Luteipulveratus mongoliensis: one gene and its partner. The protein of the gene in region 1 interacts with the protein of each later gene in a pairwise test. Links are inferred from orthologs where the notes say so. Each region holds a gene or a part of one and is shown in the gene's direction. Other genes may lie near its edges.

Region 1 (6,173 bases):
CTCAGGTGTCCAACGTCGCCAGCGCCTCGTGGAAGCCGCCGAAGTCGCGCGCCTCGCCGGGCCCGTTGACCAGTGCCCAGCGCACGACGCCGTCGCGGTCGACCAGGAACGTCCCGCGTACGGCCATGCCCGACTGCTCGTCGAACACGCCGTAGGCCCGGGCCGCCACACCATGCGGCCAGAAGTCGGACAGCAGAGGGAAGTCGAAACCCTCGGCGTCGGCCCAGGCCTTCAGCGTGAACATCGGGTCACACGAGACCCCGACGGTCTGCACCCGTTCGTTGTCGAAGTGCGGCAGGTCGTCCCGGATCGCCGCCAGCTCTCCGGTACAGATCCGGGAGAAGGCGAACGGGTAGAACACCAGCAGGACCGCTCGCTCCTGGGTCAGGGATGCGAGCGTGGTGTCCTGGCCGAACTGGTCCTTGAGGGAGAACGCCGGTGCGCGAGCACCTGTCTCAGGTCTCATCGCTGCTTGGCGATGCCACCCTGCACGAGCTTGGTCGCGATCCAGTCGTCGCCGGCCTTGGTCGAGGAGCTCGCCTTCAGGCCGGCCGTCTGCGCGGCTTCCTGGATGTCGCTGGCGTCAACGTGCTCGGGATGTCCGGCCTTGGGCACCAGCAGCACCACGAAGCCCTTCTCGCCGAGATTGGTGAGAGCGTCGACACAGTCGTCGGTCAGGTCTCCGTCGCCGTCGCGGAACCAGAGGATGACGGCATCAACGATCCCGTCGTACTCCTCGTCCTCCAGCGGTGATCCGGCAGCGTCCTCGATCTGGTCGCGGAGCGACTCATCGACGTCCTCGTCCCAACCCAGCTCCTGGACAACCTGCCCGTCCTCGAAGCCGAGCTTGGCCGCGGGTGTCGTCCCTGCGGTCTCGTTCACCAGCCCTACCTACCTCTCTCTGTGCGTGAAGTTGATGCGTAGTCCACTAGGAAGCGCCGCGCTTTGCAACCATCCCACCTCAGCTGCCCCCGTCGGAGGCGACCGGCGTAGGCCGATCGGAGTACTCACGGGTAACCCTCCCGGCGTCGCGGACCGGGCATCTGGGGAGCAGACTTGCCCGCAGAGCCAGCACGCGAGAGAGGACACAGACCGTGTCACGCAAGGACGCAGGACCGATCCTGAACGGCATCCCCAGTCAGCTCCCGGACATTGATCCCGAGGAGACCCAGGAGTGGTTGGACTCCCTCGACGCTGCCATCGATCAGGGCGGTCAGGCCCGGGCGCGTTACGTCATGCTCAAGCTCCTCGAGCGGGCTCGACAGCGCCAGATCGGTGTGCCGTCGCTGACCGCGACCGACTACATCAACACGATCTCCCCCGACGCGGAGCCCTGGTTCCCGGGCGACGAGGAGGTCGAGCACCGCTACCGCGCCTGGATCCGCTGGAACGCCGCCATCATGGTGCACCGGGCGCAGCGCCCCGACATCGGCGTCGGCGGTCACATCTCGACGTACGCCTCCGCGGCGACGCTCTACGAGGTCGGCTTCAACCACTTCTTCCGGGGCAAGGACCACTCGGGCGGCGGCGACCAGATCTTCATCCAGGGTCACGCCTCCCCCGGCATCTACTCGCGCGCCTACCTCGAGGGACGGCTCACGGCCGACCAGCTCGACGGGTTCCGTCAGGAGCGTTCGCACCAGGTCGACGGCAAGCCGGCCGGGCTGCCGTCCTACCCGCACCCACGCAACATGCCGGACTTCTGGGAGTTCCCGACGGTGTCCATGGGCATCGGTCCCATGAACGCGATCTACCAGGCCCAGCTCAACCGCTATCTGCACAACCGGGGCCTGAAAGACACCAGCCAGCAACATGTTTGGGCGTTCTTGGGCGACGGCGAGATGGACGAACCGGAGTCGCGCGGACTGCTCCAGCTGGCTGCCAACGAGTCACTGGACAACCTCACGTTCGTCATCAACTGCAACCTGCAGCGACTCGACGGACCGGTTCGCGGCAACGGCAAGATCATCCAGGAGCTGGAGTCCTTCTTCCGCGGCGCCGGCTGGAACGTCATCAAGGTCGTCTGGGGCCGCGGCTGGGACCCGCTGCTCGCCCAGGACCGCGACGGCGCCCTCGTCCACCTGATGAACGACACCCCGGACGGCGACTACCAGACGTTCCGTGCCAACGACGGCGCATACGTACGCGAGCACTTCTTCGGACGCGACGCGCGCACCGCGGCTATGGTCAAGGACTGGTCCGACGAGGACGTCTGGTGGAAGCTCAAGCGCGGTGGCCACGACTACCGCAAGGTCTATGCGGCCTATGCCGCCGCCATGACCAACCACGGCCAGCCGACCGTGATCCTCGCCAAGACGATCAAGGGCTACAGCCTCGGCACGCACTTCGCCGGCCGCAACGCGACGCACCAGATGAAGAAGCTCGCGCTGGACGACCTCAAGACCTTCCGTGACTCGATGGACATCCCGGTCACAGACGCACAGCTGGAGGAGAACCCCTACCTCCCGCCCTACTACCACCCCGGCAACGACGACCCGGCGATCAAGTACCTCCTCGAGCGGCGCAGGTCGCTCGGCGGTGGGGTGCCCAGCCGTCGTACGACGTCGCCCTCGCTCAAGCTCCCGGGCGACTCCGCGTACGCCGTGGCCAAGAAGGGCTCCGGCAAGCAGGAGGTCGCCTCCACGATGGCGTTCGTCCGCGTGCTGCGAGACCTGATGCGGGACAAGGACTTCGGCAAGCACATCGTCCCGATCATCCCGGACGAGGCGCGCACCTTCGGGATGGACTCGTTCTTCCCGACGGCCAAGATCTACAACCCGCACGGGCAGCACTACACCTCGGTCGACGCCGAGCTGATGCTGGCGTACAAAGAGTCCGAGCAGGGTCAGATCCTGCACCTCGGCATCAACGAGGCCGGCTCGATCGCAGCGTTCACCGCGGCCGGGACGTCGTACGCCACGCACGGTCTGCCGATGGTGCCGGTCTACGTCTTCTACTCGATGTTCGGGTTCCAGCGGACGGGCGACTCGATCTGGGCCGCTGCCGACCAGATGACGCGTGGCTTCATGATCGGTGCGACAGCCGGCCGGACCACGCTGACCGGTGAAGGCCTGCAGCACGCAGACGGGCACGGCCACCTGCTCGCGTCGACGAATCCCGCTGTGGTTGCTTACGATCCGGCCTACGGCTACGAGATCGCGCACATCGTTCAAGACGGCCTGCGCCGGATGTTCGGCGACAACCCCGAGGACGTCATCTACTACATGACGGTCTACAACGAGCCGATGGTGCAGCCGGCCGAGCCCAAGGACGTCGACACCGAGGGCATCCTGCGCGGCATGCACCGCATCAACGAGGGCAGCACGGAGGGTCTGGGCAAGGACGCCCGTCGCGTGCAGCTCCTCGGCTCGGGCGTCGGAGTGCCGTGGGCGCTTGAGGCACAGCAGCTGCTCAAGGACGACTTCGGCGTCGTCGCCGACGTGTGGTCGGTGACGTCCTGGACCGAGCTGCGCCGCGACGGCCTGGCCAGCGACCAGCACAACTTCCTGCACCCGGAGGACGAGCGGCGTACGCCCTACGTCACCGAGCGCCTGAAGGACGCGCCCGGCCCGGTGGTCGCCGTCTCGGACTCGATGCGGGCGGTTCAGGACCAGATCGCGCAGTGGGTACCGCAGGACTTCACCTCGCTCGGTGCCGATGGGTTCGGGTTCTCCGACACCCGCGCGGCGGCGCGGCGGGCGTTCCACATCGACGGACCGTCGATGGCCGTGCGTGCCCTGCAGATGCTCGCCGACCGCGGTGAGATGCCCGCTGAGGCCGCACGCCAGGCGGCGGAGAAGTACCAGCTGCTCGACGTCACGGCAGGCACGTCCGGCAACGCCGGCGGCGAGTCTTAGCACTTCCCGACATGCTGAACGGACCGCCCCCTGAGGTGGTCCGTTCAGCATGTGAACGGTGTTCTGGCCGGTTAGCGTGCTGGCCATGACGGAGAGCACCACGATCGGTAGTGACCGCACCCAAGTCCGACGGCAGTACGCCGACGAGTCGCCGCTCAACGCGCGCCGCTCGATCTGGCGCGGAACGCCTGACGGCTTGCAACCTCAGGACTTCGCGCTGGCCCGCATCGTTGAGGTCAAGCCGTCCACGGTGCTCGAGATCGGTTGTGGCACAGGCGAGTTCGCCGCTCACCTCACAGCAGCCCTGCCTGACGCGACCGTGACGGCAACCGACCAGTCGGCCCGCATGGTCGAGCTCACCCTGGAGCGAGGTGTCCAGGCCGAGGTGGTCGATGCGACCGACCTGCCGTTCGCCGATGGCTCGTTCGATGCGGTCTGTGCGATGTGGATGCTCTACCACGTGCCCGAGCTCGATCGGACGCTCTCCGAGGTTCGCCGGGTCCTGCGACCTGGTGGCACGTTCGTCGCCGGAACCAACGGCAACGCCCACACCGCCGACCTCCGCGCCGCAGCCGGTCTCGCCCCGCTCATCAGCCAGTTCTCCTCGGAGAACGGTGAGCCGTCGTTGCGACGACACTTCGAGCAGGTCGAGGCCGAGCACCATGCCACCCAGGCGGTCGCCGACCACGCCGCGGCGACGGCGTACATCGCCTCGTTCGCGCCGGAGGCCGCCCGGACCATCGAGCCGTACGACGGCGAGCGGACCTACACCGGCGCGGCCACCATCTTCACCGCCACCTGACACCAAACCGCTGGTCGAGTAGACGAGGAACGAGCCTCCGGCTACTCGACCAGCGGTGGGTCAGAGGAGGTCGCGGGCCAGCACGGCGAGGTCGGGCATATCGCTGAACAGCCCGTCGATGCCCGTGCCGAACAGCACCGCGAAGTAGTCCAGCACCCGCCCGAAGTCGTCGTCCTTGGTGCCCTTGCGGTAGTTCGCCGGCAGGTTCACGTTCTCGGCGCGCACCGTGTAGGGGCAGACCTGCAGCCCGTTGGCGTGCGCGTCCGCGACCAGCGTCGTGACGGGACCGGTGCTGCCGTCGGCCTTGCGCGGGATGATCTGCGCCTGGTCCGGACCGAGCCCGGTGATGTCCTTGGCATACGTCGCCATACCCGCTCGGGTGAGCAGCTCGGCGTACGTCCGTCCGTCGCCGAACGGCCCGCCGCTGGCCGAGGTGAGGAAGACCAGCGGAGCCTTCACATGCAGCCGGTGCCGCAGGTCCTGCAGGTTCTTCAGCTCGAACGACTGGATGAAGATCGGCGCCTTGGCCCGGTCCAGGCCGTAACGGCGGACGAGCCCGACGAGGCGCTCCTCGAGCGGCAGACCCTGGGTGCGGAAGTACGTCGGGTGCTTGGTCTCGGGGTAGACCCCGATCTCCCGACCCAGCTCACGGCTGAGGCGCTTGCGCAGCTGCAGGACCTCCTCGAAGGTCGGCACCTCCCACAACCCGTCGTAGGTCGTGTTGTGCTGCCGCAGCGCGGGCAGCCGCTCGATCGCGCGCAGGGTCTTCAGCTCGGCCAGCGTGAAGTCCTCGACGAACCAGCCCGTGGTCGCGACACCATCCAGCGACTTGGTCTTCTTGAGAGCAGCGAACTCCGGCCGTTTGGACACGTCCGTCGTCCCGCTGATCTCCGGCTCGTGCCGGCAGACAAGCACGCCGTCCTTGGTGATGACCAGGTCGGGCTCGATGAAGTCGGCACCCATGTGCGCAGCCAGCGTGTAGGACGCGAGCGTGTGCTCGGGCCGGTAGCCCGACGCGCCGCGGTGACCGACCACGATGGGCCTCGTGTGATGGCCCGGTCGACCTGAGCTCTGGGAATGAGGGGTGGGGGCGGCCGCAGCGGCCCCAGGTGCAGCGACCACGCCCGCGACGGTAGCAGCGGCGAGTCCGGTGAAGGTTCGACGATCCATGCGCTCATCACACCGCGGATTGACGCACTCCGGGTGACAAACGGCCGCATGGCAAGCAACCACAAGGTGACCGTACGACGGTTCGGACTGTCACTCTCACTGAACCAGGGCCGGATCGTCCTGCGGTGGCAAGGGCGGCAAGGGCGCGCACAGCTCTCCGATCACCTGTACGCCGATGCCCAGCACCGTCACCTGCTCGGCACTGGCCGTGCTCGCCTCTGCTGCGGCCGGAACGCTGGCGAGGAAGGGGCCGACATAGGAGATCGCGTTGGTCATCGACTCCCGCGCTGCATCGGTCCAGGACCCGGTGAGGCTGACGTTGCGTACAACGAGAAGGGCCTGCG
Region 2 (5,833 bases), 1.2 Mb from region 1 along the record:
TGGCGTCGGGGTCTGGGCTGTGGTCGCACTCGTCCAGTGGGTCACGTCGAAGTGACCGTCACGGGCGAGAAGCTCCGCGCCGAGGGCATCGCAGCCGTGCAGGCCGCCGACAAGGCAGCCCACCGTGGTCACGGCGAGTACATCCGCATCGGCATCGAGGTCTGCATCCTCAACTACCGGACTGACGGCGAGACCTTTACGGCCGACGACGTCAGGCGTGAGGCAGTCCTTGCAGCCGAGTTGGACGGCGTCGCGTTCGCCCCGCACTCGCCGAGCCTGTTGCCAGCGATCCTCGGCGGCTACGCGTCGGCCAAACGGATCCAGCGCGTCGGCGACTACCACTCCGAGCGCACGTCGCGCCGCTACTCGCGCAACGGCGTCTGGCGGGCGTCTTCCTGATCTCCCGGTCGGCGGTTGCACCCGATGTGGGTCCCCCCGCCGCCGACCGGGTCACACACCACGGGACGGCGTACGCCTCGCTCGCCAGGCCGCGGCGTCGTCCCGGACCACTTCAGCACACAGCAGCGAGGGCAGACCCCGGAGACGCCAAGCCACCAGGTCTGCCCTCACCTATCCAAGGAGTCTACCGATGGACACGCTCCAGAACCGGCACGACCAGCACGAGCACAACCTCTCGGCGATGCACGCTGCACGCCGTCGTCCGACCACATGCGCGTTCCACTCCGACACCAGGGTCGCCAACTGCCTGGCATGCCACGCCGCAGCCCGTGCGCTCCACGGCCGCTCGGCCAAGTTCAAGCGCAGCATCGAGGACCAGGCCGTCGCCGAGGGTCACGTACACCTCGTGTCCGGCGACGCACCCGAGGTCGCCGCAGCGAAGGCCAAGCACAAGCTGCGCCTCGCTGACTGGTGGGTCCGCGTCCGGTCCGCCGATCCCATGCCCGATGACGTGGCGGCCGATATCCAGGCCGCGTTGATCGAGGCATCCAACGAGCGTCAGTCGCAGTTCTTCGCGACGCACAAGCGAGAGGTCGCAACGTCATGAACCACCTGACCCTGATCATCTGCGGCGACATCGGCGAGGACCAGCGCGAGATCGAGCTGGAGCCGCTGACCGTCCCCGTTCCCGAGCACGCACCGGTGCAGGTGCCTGACCGTGAGGCGGTTCCGGCATGAGCGACTTCTCTGACCGCCCGTTCGCGGCCGGTTCGATGTTCGGCCTGCGCGCGTTCCGAGTCGATGGGTTGGGTCGCCTGACTGGCGTCTCCCATCAGTCTGTGTGGACGCCCGGAGAGAACGTGGCTGAGTGCCTCCAGGACCGGGCCGTGAACATCTACGCGAGGCTCCAGGCCGACCTCTTCAACTCGTTGTACGGCGCTGGCGGCTACAGCATCCACACCACACCGCCGCCCACGTCCTCGTCGACCCGGTTCTGGTCGTCGTCGTGGCCGTCGTCCCGGACGAGCCCAGCGGCACTCCGTCAGCAGGCGGACCAGGCGCAGCGTCGAGCACAGGCACTGATCGACGCCGAGCAGGCCGAGAACGCCGAGGAGTCCATGCACACGGTCGCGGCGCTCGACTGCAAGTGCGGGTTCTACGCCTACTTCGACGGCAGCGCCGACTACTACGAGACTGCGCGCGACGAGGGCGTTGCCCTTGCCGCCGTGATCGAGGGGTACGGCGTCTGCACCACCGGGTCACGCGGGTTCCGCGCATCCAAGGCTCGCATCGTTGCGCTGATCGTTCCGCCTGCCTACATCGAGGACGACCTGCGTACCTCCATCCGTGTGCGCAAGGTGCTGCGGAACTACCCGGACGTCCCGGTCTACGCGTCGGACACTGAGGCGATCGCGGCGCACCCGCTGACCGAGGACTCGACCACGCCCGAGACGTGTGACGACTTCTGGACTCGGAGCGCGTCATGACCTCATTCAAGTGTCGCGCCATCAACGGCGGCGACCGGATCGCGTTCGGCTGGGACAACGGCATCGAGTCCACGGCCACGTACGCCCAGGTGGGCTACGCACAACGCGCACACCGCGAACACCCCCGGCCCACAGTCGAGTTGGCCGGTCATCAGGTCACGGTCAATCAGCTTGCCGAGATGGAAGCCGTCCTGGACGATGCCGTGCGCGCCGACGAGAAGGCGCGCTGCGATGAGTGCCGGATGGTCGGCGGCCAGGGCTGCTGGATCCACAGGCCCGCGTCATGAACGCCGAGCGACTGCGTGAGGCGGCCAAGGTGCTGCGCGAGCGAGCGGCGGCGGCGACGGCCGGACCTTGGTACAGCGACCCGACCCTGTACAACGTGGTCTTCTCCGGCCGCGGCTCCGGGGATGACGTCGCCGTGTCCGAGGACTTCGACAAGCGCGCCGACGCCGAGTACATCGCCACCATGCACCCCGGTGTCGGGATCGGCATGGCCAAGTTGCTGGACGAGCGCGCCGAGTCCTGGCGGCTGGACGTGGACTACGACACGGACGCGCTGGCCCTCGCTGACCTGATCCTCGGTGGTGAGTCATGACCCGCACCGAGGCGCCGCAGCTGATCCTCGCCCAGTCCACCGGGGCACGCCTGGTCACGTACGCAGGCCGCGACATCTGGCGCAGCGACCTCGACGCAGCCGCACGCCGATACGCGGGCGGTGTCTACGAGGGCACGTGCGACGTCGCCGGGTTCCTGCTGGACGAGTCCCAGGTGCTTGACCTGCTCGGGCACCTCAACCGGTTGCAGGCCGAGCACGGCACGTACCTGTCCGAGATGGACGCCGACGACGAGTGCGCGGCCTGCGCGTGCTCCGTGTCCGGTGCATGCGACGACCACCCAGACGCCACGTGCCGACGCTGCGACGCCGACCTGTTCGGCCGCCCGTGCGACGACCACGCCACCTATGACGACCACTACGAAGGGACGCCAGCATGAGCATCGGGCAGACCACAGACGAGAACAAGGCTGAGGCTGCCTCCTACCGCGACGCTGCCTCGCTGCTCGACCGGCAGGGCGGGAAGTACGAAGCTGCCGCACGGCGTCTGCGGACGTTGGCCGAGGTGGCCGACCCGCGACCAACGCATCCGGACGGGACGCTCGCGTTCGTCACGGCCGTATCTGGCAACCGCTACGTCGGCGAGATGAGCGGCGGTCAGTGGACTGACGGCGAGACGACGCTGGTCAGCAACGAGCACGTCGTCAGGGTCGAGATCATCGCGACCGTTCCCGAGGGTCACAAGACGTACGACCCTGCCTACTACGTTCCCGTCCGACGCGACGCGCTAAAGGGCTACGACGCCGCACGGTGGCGGGAGTTCTTGAAGACCGCCGATCTCCCCTATGGCGTTTGGCGGCTCGCGCGGTTCTACGCCGACGGTCACGACATCGCGGATGCCGAGTCGTGATCACCGCCATCGTCGTGTGCATCGTCATTGGTGCCGTAACCGGTTGGCTCGCAACGGCGTTCGTGTCCGCGCCGCTAGTCCCGGACGAGCACTCATGGAACGAGCCATCGAACCTCGACCAGATCGGCAGGGGACGGCGATGAGCGCCGACGTCTGGATCTTGCGCGATGCCTGCCCACACTGCGGCCGTGGCAACGAGTCCACCGATGACGAACTGAACGTCACCTACAACCTGTCCAAGATGCTCCGCGAGGCGGGCTTCTTGGGGTGGCGTGAGATCAAGGGCAAGCCCGCTCGCGAGGTCGGCGAGCACATCCTCGGTGTGCTCAACCACATGGCAACGGAGCCGGACAAGTGGCGCGCCATGAACCCCGCCAACGGGTGGGGCGACTACGACCAGTGCCTCCAGGGGCGCATGCGGGCGTGGGCTGAGCGCTGCGCCAAGGCATCCCCCACCGACCGGATCGGGGCGTACCTGTGAGCAGCAAGAGGAAAGCGCGAAACCCAGGGCGCTCCAAGGCAACCCGCGAGATTACATACCTGCTCAAGGACTGCGCCGCGCCCGTCCCACCACCAGCCAAGAAGGACCGAAAATGAGAAACCCTCGGATCGAAGTCACCCGCTCAGCGCATGACCGCCAGTGGCGCTGGGCGTTCATGAGCAACGGCCGCTGTCTCAGTGACTCGGGTCAGGGCTACACGCGCCGGATCGACTGCCTCGCAGGAGCACTCGCCACGACCGGATGTGAGCCCGTGCGGTGGCTGTCGGACAAGCCGGTCCTGTACGGCCAGACCAGGCGCATCCTGCGCGACCACCCCGGTCGCTACCAGTTCATCGAGATCCGGGTGTGGCCATGAGTGGCCACCTAACCGGCGCGCTCGTCGTCGGCCTGATCATCGCGCTCGGCATCGGCCTCGCGTCATGGACCGCAGACGCACGCCGCACACGGAAGGACGACAAGCCATGAGCCGGCCGAGACTGGTCTCCCTGTTCAGCGGGACGGGCGGCCTGGACATGGCGCTCGAAGCTGCCTTCAACGCCGAGACCGTCGCCGTCGCCGACGTCTGCAAGGTCAGCGACGACGGCACGGTCGGGCACTACGAGCCGCATCGCTCGCCGTGCTGCATCCTCGCCCACCACTGGCCTGACGTGCCCAACCTTGGTGACGTCTCCACTGTGGACTGGTCACCCTGGCGCGGCCTCGTCGAGATCATCGCGGGCGGCTTCCCCTGCCAGGACGTCAGCCACGCCGGCCGACGCGCCGGGCTCATCCGAGACGGCGAGGGCAAGACCCGATCCGGGCTGTGGGGCCAGATGCTCCGCGCCATCGACGAGCTGCGGCCCTCGCTGGTCGTCGCCGAGAACGTGAGAGGACTCCTCAGTGCCGAAGCCGATAGCGACGTGGAACCGTGCCCGTGGTGTCTGGGAGACGGAGACGGTCAACCTGATCTGCGGGCACTCGGAGCGGTTCTCGCAGACCTGGCCGACATCGGGTATGACGCGTTCTGGTACGGCCTACGAGCGGCCGACGTGGGCGCGGCGCACAACCGGTTACGGGTCTTCATCTTCGCCTTTCCCGCAGATGGTGCACACGCCCTCAGTGGCCGACTCAATGGGTGGGCATCTGACGCGCAGCGGGGAGCGGTCGGACGAGCTGCTGCTGCCGGGTGTGGCGAAGTACCTAGCTGGATGAGCCTGCTACCAACGCCGATCCGCTCGGACGCCAAGGCTGGCAGCGTGGACAACCGCGAGGCGCAGCTTCGCTCGGCGGTCACGATGCTGCCAACTCCGGAGGCGAGCGGCACCAGCAAGCATGCAGGCCAGCACCCGGACAAGCGGCGCTCGGGCGGCCATTCAGTCGGCTTGCAGGACGTCGTCGAGCACGTGCTGCTCCCCACGCCCGCCGTGAACGACATGGGCGAGGGCAAGACGCCGGACGCCTGGGACGCCTGGGCCGAGGCTATGCAGGCCAAGCACGGCAACGGCAACGGGCACGGCAAGTCACTGTCCATCGAGGCGCAGCGCATGCTCCCGACACCGCGTGCTGGCGACGGCACCAAGGGCGGCCCCGACCAGGCGGGCTCATCTGGGGACCTGATGCTGCCGAGCGCGGTCGCGAAGCTGCTGCCGACGACGACAGTGAGCGACCACAAGGCCAGTGGTGGGAACCCCGACACGACCGCAACGCACGGCACGACGCTCACCGACGCCACCGTGCGCAACCAGCAGGACTGGCGCGAGTACGGCCCTGCGATCCGTCGCCAAGAGGCCATGTTCGGGCGACCCGCACCCGCACCCACCGAGCCAGGACCCAAGGGAAACCCGCGCCTGTCCCCCGCCTTCTCCGAGTGGCTCATGGGACTACCCGACGGGCACATCACCAACCCCGCCATCTGGGCCGGCATGAAGCCCAGCGCCGCACGCAACGCCCAGCTGAAGGCAGCGGGCAACGGCGTGGTCCCCCAGCAGGCGTACGCCGCG

Evidence for each region.
Region 2: the proteins of aceE (region 1) and VV02_RS07735 interact in binary tests that used the Escherichia coli proteins (3 or more experiments, as listed by UniProt). The link is inferred for Luteipulveratus mongoliensis from one-to-one orthologs.

Annotation. Positions count from the first base shown.
Region 1 is NZ_CP011112.1:2,772,547-2,778,719, reverse strand. What follows is about bases 719-4,057. They hold aceE (pyruvate dehydrogenase (acetyl-transferring), homodimeric type), read left to right. Parts: upstream 719-1,094; coding sequence 1,095-3,857; downstream 3,858-4,057. Other genes in these bases: VV02_RS13260 (class I SAM-dependent methyltransferase), read left to right, coding at 3,943-4,057; VV02_RS13270 (DUF3052 domain-containing protein), read right to left, coding at 719-882. Also shown: VV02_RS13275 (peroxiredoxin), read right to left, coding at 2-466; more of VV02_RS13270, read right to left, coding at 463-718; more of VV02_RS13260, read left to right, coding at 4,058-4,659; VV02_RS13255 (glycerophosphodiester phosphodiesterase), read right to left, coding at 4,720-5,829; VV02_RS13250 (hypothetical protein), read right to left, coding at 5,926-6,173. UniProt on the Escherichia coli protein: Component of the pyruvate dehydrogenase (PDH) complex, that catalyzes the overall conversion of pyruvate to acetyl-CoA and CO(2).
Region 2 is NZ_CP011112.1:1,620,407-1,626,239, reverse strand. The notes cover bases 828-3,826. They hold VV02_RS07735 (ead/Ea22-like family protein), read left to right. Parts: upstream 828-2,169; coding sequence 2,170-2,484; downstream 2,485-3,826. Other genes in these bases: VV02_RS07720 (hypothetical protein), read left to right, coding at 3,492-3,826; VV02_RS07725 (hypothetical protein), read left to right, coding at 2,879-3,352; VV02_RS07730 (hypothetical protein), read left to right, coding at 2,481-2,882; VV02_RS07740 (hypothetical protein), read left to right, coding at 1,883-2,173; VV02_RS07745 (hypothetical protein), read left to right, coding at 1,134-1,886. In the rest of the region: VV02_RS07760 (hypothetical protein), read left to right, coding at 1-55; VV02_RS07755 (hypothetical protein), read left to right, coding at 37-399; more of VV02_RS07750, read left to right, coding at 590-827; more of VV02_RS07720, read left to right, coding at 3,827-3,833; VV02_RS07715 (hypothetical protein), read left to right, coding at 3,946-4,209; VV02_RS07710 (DNA cytosine methyltransferase), read left to right, coding at 4,316-5,833. UniProt on the Escherichia coli protein: May act as a double-stranded DNA (dsDNA) mimic. Probably regulates the activity of a dsDNA-binding protein.